2 linked regions of the Rosistilla oblonga genome follow. The main gene of each other region encodes a partner of the protein of the gene in region 2 in a complex. Links are inferred from orthologs where the notes say so. Each region holds a gene or a part of one and is shown on either strand. Other genes may lie near its edges.

The links.
Region 1: the proteins of trxA (region 2) and CA51_RS18970 are in contact, whole or in part, in a crystal structure (PDB 1F6M), measured with the Escherichia coli proteins. The link is inferred for Rosistilla oblonga from one-to-one orthologs.

What each region holds. Positions count from the first base shown.
Region 1 is NZ_CP036292.1:5,365,509-5,373,714, reverse strand. The notes cover bases 3,058-5,839. They hold CA51_RS18970 (FAD-dependent oxidoreductase), read right to left. Parts: upstream 5,090-5,839; coding sequence 4,025-5,089; downstream 3,058-4,024. Other genes in these bases: CA51_RS18965 (hypothetical protein), read left to right, coding at 5,501-5,827; CA51_RS18975 (DUF4145 domain-containing protein), read right to left, coding at 3,058-3,288. Also shown: CA51_RS18990 (IS4 family transposase), read left to right, coding at 1-625; CA51_RS18985 (hypothetical protein), read right to left, coding at 739-1,080; CA51_RS18980 (DUF4365 domain-containing protein), read right to left, coding at 1,313-2,551; more of CA51_RS18975, read right to left, coding at 2,668-3,057; CA51_RS18960 (hypothetical protein), read left to right, coding at 6,077-6,886; CA51_RS18955 (sensor histidine kinase), read right to left, coding at 6,905-7,684; CA51_RS18950 (hypothetical protein), read left to right, coding at 7,850-8,104.
Region 2 is NZ_CP036292.1:6,154,169-6,162,316, reverse strand. The notes cover bases 1,939-4,662. They hold trxA (thioredoxin), read right to left. Parts: upstream 3,602-4,662; coding sequence 3,275-3,601; downstream 1,939-3,274. Other genes in these bases: CA51_RS21890 (hypothetical protein), read right to left, coding at 4,199-4,662; CA51_RS21895 (4a-hydroxytetrahydrobiopterin dehydratase), read left to right, coding at 3,864-4,214; CA51_RS21905 (right-handed parallel beta-helix repeat-containing protein), read right to left, coding at 1,939-3,111. Outside these bases: CA51_RS21915 (hypothetical protein), read left to right, coding at 1-273; hisA (1-(5-phosphoribosyl)-5-[(5-phosphoribosylamino)methylideneamino]imidazole-4-carboxamide isomerase), read right to left, coding at 662-1,423; more of CA51_RS21905, read right to left, coding at 1,750-1,938; more of CA51_RS21890, read right to left, coding at 4,663-5,842; CA51_RS21885 (hypothetical protein), read left to right, coding at 5,859-6,104; CA51_RS21880 (family 10 glycosylhydrolase), read left to right, coding at 6,275-8,148. UniProt on the Escherichia coli protein: Participates in various redox reactions through the reversible oxidation of its active center dithiol to a disulfide and catalyzes dithiol-disulfide exchange reactions.

The sequences.
Region 1 (8,206 bases), 790 kb from region 2 along the record:
CCGTGAAGCACGCACTGCGAAGTTAGAAATTCGAGCGAAACGGATGACTCTTCGTGCGCCACACAACAAGCAGTCTTCGATGCCGCCGGTCGAGATCAGTGTCGTTTGGGTGAGCGAGATCGATGGCCCAGGCGACGGAACCGAAGTCGACTGGCTGTTACTGAGTTCTCTGCCGGTCGACACGATTGCCCAGACGCTGCGGATTGTGGATTTGTATGTGGCTCGTTGGCCAATCGAAGTATTCTTTCGAGTTTTCAAAACTGGCTGTCGGGTCGAAGAGATTCAACTCGAAGCGAGAGACCGACTGATCCGCGCGTTGATGTTTTACAAAGTGATCGCATGGCGGATCATGTTTGTGACCTTCTTAGGCCGCGAGTGTCCAGAGCTTCCCTGTGATGTCGTCTTCAGCGAAGCGGAATGGAAGTCGGTCTGGAAAGTGGTGGAAAAGACGGCTCCCCCAAAGCAAGCTCCTGAGCTGTCACAATTCATCCCGGTCCTTGCGACCCTTGGCGGCTACAATCACCGCGAAGGCGACGGTCCGCCGGGAGCCGAAGTGATCTGGCGAGGCACGCGGCGAATGCTCGACTTCGCCCTCTGCTGGCAAGCCTTCGGACCAGACCAATGACTTGTGGGTAATCGACAGCTCGTGACCTCGTCCACTACGGCATGCGGGACTCGTGACCTCGTCCACTACGGGGGCAGATGGGCGAGGGACCACCGTCTTCTTTGCCTATCAGCCTACTCAGCAGGTGGCTGGTGAGGTTTGGCTTCGTGGCGGCAGATGGTTGCAGTGGGGGCGGAGAGTTCGGTTCGGAGGGCGCGGAGGATGGGGACCGCTCTTTCGCGTTCTAGCCCGGCGCTGTGGCGGCCGGCGCGTTGAGCGAAGAACAATCGAGTGCGGAGGTGGTCGAGGCACTGGCAGTCCGATTTGGCTTCATCGAAGCACGATTCTCCCTGCTCATCCCAGAACGCGTAGCCGTCGAACGTCAACGCAAACTCTTCGATAACAACCATCTCCGCTTCATCCGCCGGTATGTCGCGCAACCGAAGCTGCAACGAAGGAATGATTTTGATATCCATGGAAGTTGTCCAGGTTCAGAGCGAGTTTTTAGCCGGGGGACAGAAACGGTCTTGAAGCAGAGAAGGTTTAACGAATCACGAATTTGAGTCCTGGAACTTTTCTGGTCCGGTGGGCTGCCGCTCAGCTTGATTGGTGACATAACGTCAAGAATGACCGGGCCATCGCGGTTGAAGCTCCATTTGAAAACTCGCTGTCGGCGGCTCCGTGTTCATGCCATTGTTCTGTCGCGGTCTACGTGATCTTTTTCAATTCGTATGCCATTTCGCCCAAGTGCTCCGTTGCGTAAGAGCATTGCTTTAAGGCGAGGTACAGGCGGTTGTCTTCCGTCCAAGTCTTCAGTCCTCGATCTGAGTAATGAAGAACGATGTTGTCCATATTGACAACGAAACATTCGAGCTTTTCGTCGAATGCTTTGCATTCAAATGGAGCCAATGCAACATCAAGTAGCTCAGTGCATAGTTCACTAGTCCGTTTGCGCGCGTCAGCAGTTGTAGTGAGGAATACGTCTTCGGAGATCGTCTTGGCCTTCAGCTTCTGTAGGCTGGATTCAAGCTGCGGGAGCAACTGTTTCAACTTGTCGAACGGACCCATCACTTGCTTCAGATAGTTTTCTTTGTTCAGCGTGTTCTCTGATGTATGTTTCGCCAAGAGGTCGTAGTTCGCGCTCCAATCTATAACAACGTTGCCACCAACATTTTCCCCATCAAACCCCATTGGACGTGCGGACTGGTCTAGCGATTCGTTGATCCAGATGCTTCGACAGAAATGATTGCGGCGTGCCTGATCCTCAGCGCTGGGGTAAACGAAAGCCCAGACTACGTGTGCGTCCGAGTCCCCCCAACGACCCTCGACAAGGTGATTGCGATGATATCGCCGCTGGGCGCCATCGGTTGTAACTCGTCGAACAATCGAGGCGATTTCCGATTTCGATGCCGTACCATTGATAACAATGTCGAACGAATACCGTTTTGCCGTGCCATGGCTAGTATCGTCCGTTTTAAAGATGGTATAGCGATCGGCGGACACGATCGGCGTCAACAGATCGCGAAACGCTGGAACGGTCCTGGTTTCAACCACCTGAGAGGTAGGGATATGAAACTTGTAGTGCTTCCCAGTAGAAATCGCCGTATCGTCGGTGATTGCTTGCCAGAGAATCTTGCGTGATTCCAGATCACAGATGCAAACAATTGCCGGCAGTGAATGGCCCAACCAATAGTCCACGTGTTCTGCATCAACACGGAATACGATGAAATCGTCTTTCAACTCGGCGGCGTAGCTTTCGCCGGTCTTGAGTTGAATCCCGAGTAAACGGCCTGTTGGTGTACTGGATTCGATTAGTTCTGCGTGAGCGTCAATGCCGTAGTCGCACTCTTGTTGCTCGCGAAATGCGAATCCGAGGGATTCGAATGTTTCCATCGCAACGGCGACACCGCGGCGATTGATTCGTTCCGTGATGGGGGCTTTGGGCATACACAATTATCTAGGGAATTGAGCAATAGAACGTTCGGGATAACGGGGGGGCGAGGAGAAGACTTGACTTCAGAACCGACTGCGCTGAGCCCTCCCGTTCATCCCATTGTTAGGGCCTATTTGTCGCGTTTTGCAATTGCATCCCTTGCCGGTTGGGGTAGTTTCCCGTACGTATCGCTGATCTGCTTTGGGAGTGTAATCATGTAGTCAACAACTACGTTCAGTAAAGTGAATAGTGTCGTGACAGCATCTTGTGAGTCAGTGTCGATTTGGCCCGGATGGACAGCGCTGTTTCCGGTAACGCGAACAATGTCAAGCGATTGCTGCACTTGTGGGGGAAGGCCACGTTTTACCAGCGCCGCAATGTCGTCGTTGATGTTTTTGCCCTTCTCTCCAAGTTCGCCGCAAAGTACTTGAAGTGCCAAACGAAGCAACGCCGCAGCACCACGCGGTGAAACAGAACATATTCCTGCGGCCTCCTGATAGCATTTGGTGACGGGCTCTGGCATATCCGGGTTCGGTGGTGGCGCGGTGCCGTGATTGGGGTAAATCAAATCCTCCCAATGCCAAATTGTGTATTCACCACAGTTCGTGCAGTGACCGATGCGAATCGCGCATTGATGATCGACGTAGTTTTCAAGCTTCGGCGAACATGTTGCCCATCGATGCTGAGCGATCGCACTGCAATGAGGGCATGTGTACTTCGTTTCAAGTGCTTTTGGTGCAATGTACTTCATGCGGTTTCGAAGCCCTAACTCTGTTTCTCACCCGTGTTGCTAGTGAGAATTGGTGGCTTTGGATCGTCCTCGGGAGTTTGCATGCTGTGTAGGCATCTCTGCGACGAACTCGCGTGGAACGACTTACCTTTGGCCAATTCGATCGACTGCGGCGGGCTTTGGTGCTTGGGGCCATATTTCAGACGCCGAGCAATGTGTTCCCTCTCGTTACCAGCTGGATGGAATTCTACCCGTCGTTCGTGGTAATGCAAGCACGGTGACAGGGGGGCAGTTGCAGCAAGGGAGCCCCGCAGCGTGGGGCGATGTGTTTCAACGATCGGTGGCGAACGTCCGCGCTGTGGGGCAAGCGTCGTTCCATTGGCTACAGCACGCGGCGGACGATTAGCAGGGCGATCGCGATGGCGACGGATATCGTGACTATCCAGAAGATGTTTTCGTGACGAAAAAACGAACGGCCAGGATCGTGGTTTGATTTCATCGCGTTGGTACCTCCCTCTCTCGACCCATTATATGGCGTGGCAGCGGCGATGGCACGGATGTTTTTTCGTTGGGGCGGGATGCAGAATGGTGACGCGGTTGCGTTGGTGTTATGGGAAAGAACCGGACGCTAACGCGTGGCGGCTGATCGGGGCGGGGGAAACGAGGGGGGCGGTTGGTGGTTGGGCGCATAAAAAAACCGGTCGCTTGCGCGGACCGGTTTGCAGTTGTTCTTGTTTCGCTTGAAAGCGGGCGGTGGCTACTTTTCGGCCAGGTAACGCTCGGCGTCCAGGGCGGCCATGCAGCCGGTGCCGGCCGAGGTGATCGCTTGGCGGTAGTAGTCGTCGGCGACGTCGCCGGCGGCAAACACACCTTCGACGTTGGTGTTGGTGCGGAACGGCTTGGTCCACTGGATGTAGCCCTTGTCGTTCATCGTGACCGCGCCGCCGAGGAAGGCGGTGTTGGGCGTGTGCCCAATCGCGACAAACATCCCGCCCACCTTCAGCTCGCGCGTCGAATCGTCGACGGTGCTACGCAGTCGCAGGGCGTTGACGAGTTTGCCGTCGCCGAGGACTTCGTCGACGACGGTGTTCCAGCACATCTCGATGTTAGGATGATTCAGAGCACGCTCTTGCATCACCTTCGACGCGCGCATCTCATCGCGGCGGACGATCAGATAGATCTTGTCGGCGCCTTTGAGGTTGGCCAGATAGGTCGCTTCTTCGACAGCCGAATCGCCACCGCCGACAACGGCCAGTGGTTTGCTGCGGTACAGCGGCAGAGCGCCGTCGCAGACCGCACACGCGCTGACTCCCTTGTTCTTGTAAGCGTCCTCGGATTCGAGGCCGATGTAGTTGGCTCGGGCACCGGTCGCGATGATTACCGTGTGGGCTTTGACGGTGTCGCCATTGCCAGCGGTCAGGGTGTGGACGTCGCCGGAGAAATCGACGCTGGCGATATCGTCGCTGACGACGCGGGTGCCGAAGTTGAGGGCTTGCTGCTTCATCAGCTCCATCAATTCGACGCCTTGGACCGCGTAGTGCGGTTGGCCATCTTTTTCGTGCCCCTCGGGAGCTGGTGGCAGGTTCCAGTGCCGCGACTTGTCGACAGCTGATTCGACAAAGGCGCGGATGTTACCGGCTGGGAAGCCTGCAAAATTTTCGACTTCGGTGGTAAAGGCCAGTTGTCCCAACGGAATCATTTCCGGACGGACGGTTCCTTCGTAAACGACAGGATTCAAATTGGCGCGGGCTGCGTAAATTGCTGCTGACCATCCAGCGGGGCCGCTGCCGATAATTACGGTTTTTTCAATCGTGTCCGACACCAAGGGGGTACTCCGTGCAGTGGGAAATGTTCAGTCCTAGAATCTCTGATCCAATAAGGCGGACACATTATAGGTCGCTGCGCCGTTTCCACCACCTGGAAACCGCGGATCGCGCCGGGCGAATCGTTTTTTCAAGTGGGAGCGCCCGAGGAAATTGGTAACCCGACGCGTAAGCGAGGAACTTACGGGGTGCCTCGCTGGCGCGTTGGGTGACCGATCGTGCCTGGACTCAAACAGTGACTTCCCCTGGCGGCTGGTCGGTGTGTGCGGTGTTAGAGGGAGGGAAACGCGTAGATCGCTCTGTCGGTTGTGGGATCGCCCCAGGCGTCGACTGGAATGATGGGGTATGCTGTGGAGAGAAACATCCACCCGATACCGCCCCGATCCCGGGCGATCATTTTGCAGATATCCATGAACCGCGAATTGACCCGCAGTATTATTTCGCTCGCCCTCGCATCGATGCTGCTTGCGACCGCGACGCTGCTGATCTCTCTGGCGATCGACCGCACGATCGGGCTGCGCCCCGGTTGGCCCGCGATCGCCGAGGAACGTACCCCGCCGCAGGGGCGGCCGATGGTCCCGCCAGGCAGCTACGAGCAGACGATCGACCAGGCGCCGATCGATGCCAATCTCCGCCAGCTGTGGGAGTCGCTGAACGAAGAAGAGCAGAAAAATCAGCTGAAATTCCCCGTCGATGTCGAGCGGGCGATGTCGGTCCAGCCCGATCACGGCGTCTAATATCGCCGATCCGCCGCCGTGCAAAGGTTAGCTGGGGCGGCCGAGATTTTTCCAGGGCAATTTACTGCCAGAGTCTGGGGCTTAATGGTAACCCGACGCATAAGCGAGGGGCCGCGTGAATTCCTCGCTGAGGCGTCGGGGGACTGTTCCCTCTGGCGTTCCAGTTGGGAAAGTGATTCACCCTGCGAGATTGCCAGATCGGGTTTGCTCTGAACGCTCGGTTTTGACAGAATCGCCGCCGGTTGCGGGATGATTCTGATCGATGGGGCAAGGAAGTCGGTGGCGAAGATGAAGAAGGGACATTGGCGCAGTTTGAGCAAAAACCGTCGGTTGGTTCTCGATGTCTGCGCGATCTCGCGGCGGATGCCATTGTTTCCGGCGGAACGGAATGTCGATCTTTCCCAAGTCGCCCAGGCTCGCAGCGAATCGCCATCGCGGGTCTCTTGGGCTGCGATCTTCACCAAAGCGTTTGCTCTGGCCGCTGCCGATCAGCCTCAGCTGCGGCAGACCTATTATCGGCTCCCCTGGCCGCATCTATACGAACACAACCATTCGGTCGCTTCGATCGCGATGCACCGCTTCGACGGCGAAGAGGATCGGCTGTGCTGGGCTCGGATTCGCCGGGTCGAAGAGCAGACGCTGGCCGAGATCCAGAGACAGTTGGACGATTTTAAGAGCCAGCCGATCGAGGTCGCCTTCCGATCCCAACACCGTTTGTCGCGGATGCCGATGCCGATTCGGCGGTTGGTGTGGGGGTTGGCTCTGAATTTCAGCGGCCGCTCGCGAGCCAAAGAGGTTGGCACGTTTTCGATGTCGTCGGTGGCTGGGCTGGGCACCTACAACCGGTTCCATCCCACGGTCCTCTCCAGCAGCCTCAGCTACGGCCCGATCGACGACGACGGCAACTGCCTTGTCACGCTGATCTGCGACCATCGCGTGATCGATGGCTATCGGGCCGGGATCTGCTTGCAACAGATCGAAGCGATGTTGGCCGGACCGATTGCCGAAGAACTGCGGCAGATGGCCGAATCGGCTCCTGCCGCCGCACGGGCTGCGTGATTCCGCAATTCGCCGCGGTTAAGCCGCCGCGCTTTCGCTTTTGCTAGCGACTGGCAAGCGGATGATAAACGCGGTGCCGCGGCCGACGGTACTCTCGACGCGAATCCGGCCACCATGCTCTTGAATGATATCGCGGCATGCGGACAGCCCCAGCCCGGTCCCGCCCTTGCCCGACGCATCGGGCCCCGACTTGGTCGAGAAGAAGGGCTCAAAGATATTTGGCAGCTGGTCCTGCGGGATGCCTGAACCGCTGTCGCGCACCGTCAGCAGGACCTCGTTGGCTTCGGCGTTGGTCTTCAGCCCGATGCTGACCGTGCCCCCTTCGGGCATCGCCTGGCGGGCGTTGATGACCAGGTTCAACAGGACGCGTTGGATCTGGTTGCCGTTGGCTCGAGCGGCTGGCACGTCCTGCAGATCGGTTTCGACCGAGACGCGGTATTGTCGCAGTTCGCGTTCCAGCAGCATCAGCGAATCTTCGATGATGCTGGCCAGATCGGTCGGTTCAAAATCGTCGCTGCGGTTGCGAGCGGTCGCCAGGATGGTCTGCGAGATTTTTGCAGCCCGTTCGGCGGCGGCCAAGATCTTGGTGAGCGCCTTGTCGCGAGTCGCTTCGTCTTTGTGCCGGATCCCCAACTTGGCATAGTTCAGGATCGTCATCAGCACGTTGTTGAATTCGTGGGTGGCGGTGCCCGTCAATTCACCCAGCGACGCAAGTGCTTGCGACTGTTGCAACTGGTGCGTTAGATAAGCGATTTTTTCTTGGTCGGAGAGTGCGTGGTCCGTTTGAGTCGAAGTCACATCAACGTCCTTGTGGGTCAAATTTTGGGCAGGCGCGACTGGCTTAAAAGCGGGTACTGGCGACGGCATGTTTGGATTTATCGTCAAACTCTCTTGGAAAACTGTACGACCGACGTCTACAATCCCTACATCTTCCAAGGACGGGATAGCTTAACGAGAGCACGGATGACAAACGCAACGAACCAGTCGCCCCAATCGACGACTCAATTCGCCCTGGATCGGTTAGGCAAAGCCATCGCGACGGCTAAGCGACTGGGCTTCGTCGTCCGCAGCGAATGGCTAGGCGGATCGGCCACCGGATGGTGCGAACTGGGAGGCAAACGAATCCTGTTCGTCGATCTTTCGCTGTCGGTTCACGAACAGTTGGAACAGGTCGAAGCAGCGATCGAAGCGTTGCAAGCCGAGCGGAAAAAGCCGTAGTAGCCCGTTGCGTTTGAGCGCCGCACCGGTGGTTTATGCCACCGGCAGTTCTTGTGCCGCCCTCCGGGCTGAGGAGGAGGTTGTTTGGGCTGTGTTCCGGTG
Region 2 (8,148 bases):
AGCGGCGGTGGACCGCCTGCGACGGGAGAGATCCAGCCCGATGGCAGCTATAGCCTGAAGACCTACGAGCCCGAAGATGGAGCTGTCGTTGGCAAGCACGCTGTGACGATCTCTGCGATCGAGCTGGCCACCGGGTCTCCCGAAGATCCCGCTTCGGATCCGAAGCTTTTGGTTCCGACAAAATACAGCAGTTCCAAGATGTCGGGCCTAACGGCCGAAGTCAGCGATGGCGAAAACGCTGTCGATTTTGAATTAGAAGGGCCGTTGAAGTGATCGGCTTTATCGCCTGATGAATCAGTTGCCCATGTTTGAATCAGACCCTACCGAGATGCGGCTGTTCTGGTCGCATCGCCAGTTAACTTTCCCACCTTTGTTCGAATCCCACCTCACTACGATGCGATCGTCCTGATCGCATTCCCTTCACTTATCTCCCGCCTGGACTCATTCCCACTGAGTCTGCAAAGAGCGGCACGTCAACTAAGGCGTGCCGCCTTTTCCTTTTTATAGACGTCGCCGACGCGTTGGTTCATCGAGATGTTAGAAGCCGCCACGGTTTCCGAAACGAAAACTGTGGCTGTTTCCCGATGTTTTGCGTAGTGCGTAGTGCGTTTGGTACGCGACCGCCGGAGCGGTCTCGCGAACCTGGAGTGGTAACGCAACGTTAGGCGTTTGTAGAGTCGCCGCCGGATGCTTGCAGAACTTCCGTAACAGCGGCCAGAGCCGCCGGCAGATCCAAGCAGCCATCGTAGAGAGCGCGGCCGATGATGCAGGCGTGCGTGTTTTGCGCCGTCAGTTGACGAACGTCTTCGACAGTCGTCACGCCACCGCTGGCGATCACGGGGATGTCGGTCGCGGCACGCATCTCCGCCAGAGCTTCCAGGTTGGGGCCCGACAACATGCCGTCTTTGGCGATGTCGGTGTAGATGATCGCCGCGATGTTTTCGGTCTTACTGCGAAGATCCTTCGCCAGATCGACAGCCGATCGTTGGCTTGTTTCCAACCAGCCATCGGTAGCGACCATGCCGTCGCGGGCATCGATCCCAGCGGCCAGTCGTTTTGGATAACGATCGCACATCCGCGCGAACCAATCGGGCTGCTTCAGCGCCGCACTGCCGACGATCAGACGCGACAGTCCGAGACCAAACAGGTCGTCGATCGCTGCGTCATCGCGAACGCCGCCGCCCAATTGGCAGGGAACATCGACAGCGTGCAGGATGTCGGCGATCGCTTGCCGGTTTTCGGGGATCGGTGCGCCGCGAGCGGCGTCCAGATCGACCAGGTGCAGGAACTGGGCGCCTCGGCTGACCCACTGCCGCGCCATCGTGGCCGGCTCGTCGCTGAAGACGGTCTCGCGGGCGTAATCACCCTGTTTCAAACGAACGCATTTGCCACCACGCAAATCAATCGCTGGCCAAATCTCCACTCGCGGCTCCTCGCTGCTTGCAATATCTCGGATTCAGAAGGTCCCTTCTGAACGCATTGTCGCACACCCTCGAAAGACCGACAACTTGGGGTGTTGGGGAATCAGGGCTAATAAATGTTTGCGCTTCGGCAAATTAACCGCCACGCGCTAGCGGCTTGTCGGTTTAATTAGCCGTTTGGGCGTTAGCCCCGGTTTGGTGGCGGCGGAACCGGGGCTAACGCCCAAACGGCTAATGGAAGGAAGCTGGTTGTGACTAAACCGACCGGACGCTAGCGCGTGGCGGCTGATACCTCAAATTGAAACGCTGGATAACCCTGTTGGGGAATTCAGGGGGTCTCGATGACCATGTTTTCCACGATCCGATTCCCCTCGCCACCCAGCTGGCGAATCGCTTCGGCGGCTGCATTTTCTTCGGTGACGATACAGTTGTTAACGATCGATTGGACGCATTCGTCCAACAGGACCCCCGCTTTCGGGAAGCCGCGGATCGTCGATTGACTGACGACAATCTGGCTGCAGCGGTGCAGTTCGATCGCTCCATCGACATCGCCCACGCCATTGATCGCGTTGGCGACCAGCAGGCATCCGCTGCACTGGGTCAGCCGGATGCCAAGTTTGGCGTCGGAGGCATCGCCGTAACCGTATCGCGGGTTGCGGTCGAAGGTGTTCCCAGAGACGACAACCGCTTCGCAGTTTTTCAGCAGGATGTTGCGGTCGTATCCCTTCCAGATCGTGTTGCCGGTGATCGCCACGCCGCGGGTGTTCTGGACGTAGATATTGTGCTGGACGTCGGACAGGATGTTACCGGAGATCGTGACGTTGCCGTGCCGCAGTTCTTCGGTGAACTTCTGCCGGTTGCTTTGCAGGTCGATCCAGATGTTGGCCGAATCCTTGCCGTGGTGGGTGTGTTGGATCGTACAGCCAGTGATCGCCACCTCGCCGATGCTTCCCTCTTCGGAATCCAGCAGCACGTTGGCGGCCGCCGGAGCGTCGGGAGTCCCCATGTTCGCTTCGATGTCGCAGCCGGAGATGTGGACGTTGCGGACATCGCCGCCGCGGATCACGACGCCTCCCGCAGCGTTGTAACTGATGTGCGAACCGACGATGTTGGCTTGGTGCAAACTGACGTGGTCGAAGTAGACGCCGGCGCCGCTGTTTTCATACAGGTGGCAATCGCTGACGATCAGATTGCGGTTCCGCGATGTCAATCGGATCGCGTGCCGCGATTTGCGAATCGTCAGATCGCGGATCGTTGGCTGCATCACGCCGACCAGTTCGATCCCGTCGGCTTCGGGGTGATTGCCGATGATTTCGAAACCGGCGATCAGCGGTGCGTTCTCTTTTTCAAAGACCTGCGGCTTGATCGTTTTCGGGGCGGCGGTTCCTTTGAGTGTCCCAGTGATCCGGATTGCGGGGCCTGGGCCATTCATCACGATCCGCGAATGACCTTGGCCAACGATATGCAGCGGCCCCGTCTTCGACAGATCGATCTCCAGCGGTTGGTCGATCTCCAGCGTTCCAGCTGGCAACAGCAAGCGACCTTCAGAGATCAGTTTATCGGCGGGGTTGTCCTGTGCCGCAGAGAAATTGGGCAGGCAAAGGAGGGCGAGAATCGCAACACGCAGCGAGGTAGAAAACGGTGCGGAGCGGAACGAAAGGAGGGAGGGGAAGGCGGGAGTTGAGATCACAGTCGGATACACCTGTGCAGGAGGAATCGAAAGCCCAACGTGAGCAGAGGACAGTCTAATCGGTGACGCCACGGAAGAAAGCAGCCTGCGGCCGTCTCTCTCCGTGGGATCACAATTATGTCGCTCGGGTCACATTCCCGCTTGGCGATCGATTCCGCAGGCGTTACGCCTTGGCGGTATCCAGTGCCGCTTGCAGCGAACCCTTCGGGCGAACGCCGACGAAGCTTTCGGAGATCTCACCATTCTTGAAGACCAAGATGGTCGGGATGCTGCTGACGCCGTACTTCTGTGCAGCGCCGGGGTTTTCGTCGATGTTGACCTTACCGATTTTCAGATCGGGGTTTTCACCAGCCAGTTCTTCGATCATCGGCGCGATCTGACGGCAGGGACCGCACCAAGGCGCCCAGAAATCGACCAGAACAGGCGCGTCCGACTGGAGCACTTCGGTGTCGAAATTTTGATCGGTGAATTCGGCTACGTTTCCAGCCATAACTACTACTCCAGTTGGGTGTGATCGAGGCAGCCGATGCCGCCTCTGAGAACATGCGTTTCAGAAATTCGATGCTTGGTCGAACTGTCCATCGAAGAACAAAATTGTAGCGCAACGGTGGAAAGTGTCAATTTGGCATGCGGATTTCAAACCGCCCAGATTCATGAGCGAATCTCGTGCCGAGATCCTTGCCAAGGCTTTCCGGATCGCCGTACAGTGAGATATAGGTCGGTTCATCTCTCACAATCGAAAGGTTCCCTCGATGGATATCAGTTCAATGGATCAATTGGCGAAGAAAAAATGCAAGCCGTGCGAGGGGGGAGTGGACCCTTGTTCGGCGGCCGAAGCCCAGGACCAGCTGCAAAACCTTCCGGGCTGGCAGCTGTCCGACGATGGGAAATGGATTCGCAAGCAGTGGAATGTGAAGCACTTTGTGCAGGGGATGGAGTTCCTGAACCGCGTGGCGGAAGTGGCCGAGCAGGACGGGCACCATCCCGACGTCCACCTGATCGGCTACCGAAAGGTCAACATCGAACTGAGCACCCACGCGATCGGCGGGCTGAGCGAAAACGATTTCATCCTGGCGGCGAAGATCGATCAGGTCGCCCCATAATCGGCGGGATCCAGCGGCAGGTCGATCTGCGGTCGATCGGGTTGATCCCAGCGGTGCTGCACGAGTCGTCCGTCGCGACGTGCCAGTAGGCGCAAAGCGTCGATGTCGATGTCGTCTTGCGGTTCCAGATCGCGGAGAATTCCATCGGCCACAAATCTGCCGCGACTGTCCAGCCTGCCAAACAGAAACCCGGGGCCGGTGGCGGCCGATTCAAATTGGTCGACAAACAATCCGATCCGGTCGGCGTCCGCATCGATCGCGTGTAACTGAGGTCGATCGACGATGCTGCCCAATCGGCTGATCGCTTGCAGCGTCGCATCCTGCAACGAGATCGTCAGCAGAAGCAGGTCGGAGGATCGCTGTGCATCGAGCGATAGGTCGCGCAAGCGGTCGATCGGGTCGGCGTGTTGTGGGCGCGTCGCCGCGATCGCAACGCGGTCGTTCGACAACCGCAGGCCGGCGGGGTGGAGCGTCAAGTCGGAATCGATCTCGATCCGCCGCACTCGCTCGGTCGACGATGCCGATCGCGTCTGTGTGTCGACGAGAACCAACCAGTCGGGCGTCGTTTGATCGTACAGCAACACAAAATCGGGCTGAGCGGCGATCGCGTAGCCAGCAAAGTTCGCGACGTGTAACGAATCGAACAACCGGATCTCGTCTCCCGAGATGTCCAGGAGATCGACGGCGGTGACGATCGTCGCATCGTCGGACCGATCGGTGCGGATCGCTGTCGCCGTTTGGTCGCTGGCGATTTGAAAGCTGCCGATCCATCCGCTGCCCAGGTCGATCTGCGCAACCGGGGCGATCGATTGGCCGCCGATCGCGTATTGCGTGATCCAGTTGTGCGGCGACGCTAGCGGATCGGAGAACGCACCGGACGGGGAATCGATCGAATCGCCGAAGGTCGTCAGATTCAGCAAGCGGTCTCCGCGAACCTGTACGATCCCGGGATCGATCTGCTGGGACGCGATCTCTTGTAAGCCGGCTTCGGTGAGCGCGAATGCGTGCACGGTTTCCGCCGATGTTGGCGAGGAGGGGAACTCGGTCGTCGACGGCGGCGAATGCATCACCATCAGCAATTGCTCCCCTGCGCGATGCAGTTCCTTCAGGATCCCCGGCACCGTCTGTTGGATCGCCGCGCGGGTAGGATCGGGCTGAGATTCGAGATCGATCGTCGCGACAAGCGTTTGTGGTTGGTCGGCGACCGCCGGCGATTGAGCTTCCGTCTGGCCGGAGCCCCAGGACCACTGAGTGCCAAACACAACGGCTTGGTCTCCTTGGATCAGCATCTGGTCGACGTGGAAGCCGGGATCGATGACACCTCGCGCGGGCCCCAACGCTCCGTCCTCGCCGCGCTGGAAGATCCACAACCGGCTGGCAAAACCCGAGCGATGGGAGCTGTCGACGACCACGACACGGCCGTCGTTTTCATGGATCATTCCCTGGGACGAGAAGTCGCCCGCCGCAATAATCGCTGCCGAATCGAAGGGAGACGTCGCCAGCAGCGGATGGCTGCGGAGTTCGACATCGATCGGATCGCCGGGAAAAACAGCGTCTGCGCCCAGATCGGTTGCAAGCAATCGGCGGCCTTCGAGCGATTCGTAGCGAAGCTGTCGTTTTGGTGTCATGCGTCGGGTACCAATGGTGGCCGATCGTGCAGCGTCGTTGTTGCGGCTTCGCCAGCTGCGGCAACTGCAACTGAAAGCCCTGCGACCTATTATCGGATCGATCGCGCGACCGATGCAAGCCACCCCAAGGACGTCGATGCTCGGTAGCATCTCGCGATTGGAACGGCTGACGCAGCGGCGGTGGCTGGGCTTCATCGCCGGGGGGCGGATCGGAAGGTTGGCGGAAAAACGGACCGCACAGCCGCGGCGCCGCGATCGCTAGCAAATTACAGCTTGCCTGACCCGAACGACCCAAACCACCGCTGGTAGGGATGGTAGCGAACGAACCGAGTTCGCCTGATTTGCCACCGATTGTGCCGACGATATCGATTAATAGCGACACCCCCTGTGGGGTTGTGTTGGCGATCGATACGCCGAACGGGTAGCAATGTAATGAACCAATTGTTTCAAATCACACGACTGCTGATCATCGCGCTGTTGATCGGTCGATCGGCAGCGCTTGCCGATCCGCCGGTGCGCGTTGCCCAGCACAAGGTTTCGGCGGCGCCGTTCCAACAGGTTCGCCAACAGCGTCAGGCGGCGGCCGACGCCGTCCGTTCGGTCGGATTTCAGCGGGTTTGGATTCAGTGGGAGAGCGATCAGCCGCAGCGCGTTACCGGTAAGTTCGCGCTGCGCGGAAGTGAGATCTTGAATTTCACGCGTCTGGGTACCGCCGGTGACGAGGTCGCGTCGGTCCAGCAGGCCGGCGACGAGATCGATATCTTTGCCGCTGCGGCGCATACCCGCGGCGGGTTCGTGTTCGAATCCGATCTGACCGCCGAGACGACGCTGTTGTTTGGATTGCAAGGCGACCAGGCGGCTGAAGATGCTGCCGAGACGCAGCGGATCGCGCTGGCGTCGCTCGGCGAGCAGCCGTTGATCATCGAACTGCCCGGTGCGCTGCGCGTTAGCGCCCATGTCGAACCGGTCCCAACGAAGCTGATCTATCCACGCAACCACCTGATCTTCCAGCCGGGAGAGATGTTCCAGTTCGAGGCGTTGTTGGACGAAGTGCCGACTCGCGCCAATGCGCAGATGCGTTTCACCGCGAAGCTCACGCCTGCCCGCGGTGGCGAATCGCTGTCGGAGGTCGTTCAGGAAATCACGACCGACGCGTTGGGACAGTTCCAGGATTTGCGAGAATTTGCGATCCCACTGCCCGAGACCGAAGGGGCTTACGAGATCGATCTGCAGATCGCGTCGGTCGGTGGATCGCGCGGCGGATCGATCTTGCACAGTCGCCGCCGAGTGCAGTTGCTGGTCCTCGAAGAAGGCAGCCCGCTGACCGAAGTCGTCGACGCGACGACGTGGGAGCTGTTGCAAGAGGTTGATCTGGAACAACTGGCTGCCGTCGACAACTCGACGCGCAAATCCGACGCCGACCGTGGCGGGCGTCACGCGACGACTCGCGCCGTACGGATCGAAGGTGCTGACGCCGGGAAGCCTCACATTCTCGAACTCGTCTGTCAGGGGAGCGAGCCGGCGGAATATCAGGTGTCGGTTTTGCAAGTTGATGCGGGCGACGCCAATACGATGGTCGAATCCGTTTTTCGGATCGATGAACGGTCGGGGAAAGTCACAAACCACCAGTTGGTCTTCTGGCCGGGAGCTGGCGAAGTCGGCATCGAGGTGACGCGGCGAAGCGATTCGTCGCAGGCGTCGGCAACGCAAATGAAAGTCTACGCGGGGCCCGAGACGCTGCCGGCGGTCAATTCGCGAGGCGTCAGCGGACAGCGCGTCGTAGCGGCGTTCCTCGATTCGCCCGAGATGGGGCTGCGATTCGGCGCGACGCAGGTGCAAACGCCCGCGGCTGCCGATCTGAAAGACTGGCAATATTATCTGGATTCGACCGCTCGTCAGGCTCAACTGCTGAACAACGCCGGCTATTCCGCGGCGATGATCACGGTGGCCGGTGGCGGCGGATCGATCTATCCGAGCAATTGGATCGAGCCGTCGGTGCTGTTCGACAATGGCGAGCAATTCCCCGATGGCGGAGGTTCGCCGCGGAAGGACGTGCTGGAATTGTTGTTCCAGATGTACGATCGCCACCAGATGGTCTTGATCCCAACGGTCCGGTTCGATTTCCCGTTGGCTGGGCTGGAGGCGCAGATCCTCGCCGGCGATCACAGCCTGCGACTCCGCAACGACCAGCACGAAACATGGTGGGAGGCGAGTCCGACGTCGCCGCCACAGGGACCTTATTACAACCCTGCCCATCCCGATGTCCAAGCGGCGATTCGGCAGATCGTGCAGGAATTGGTCGACGG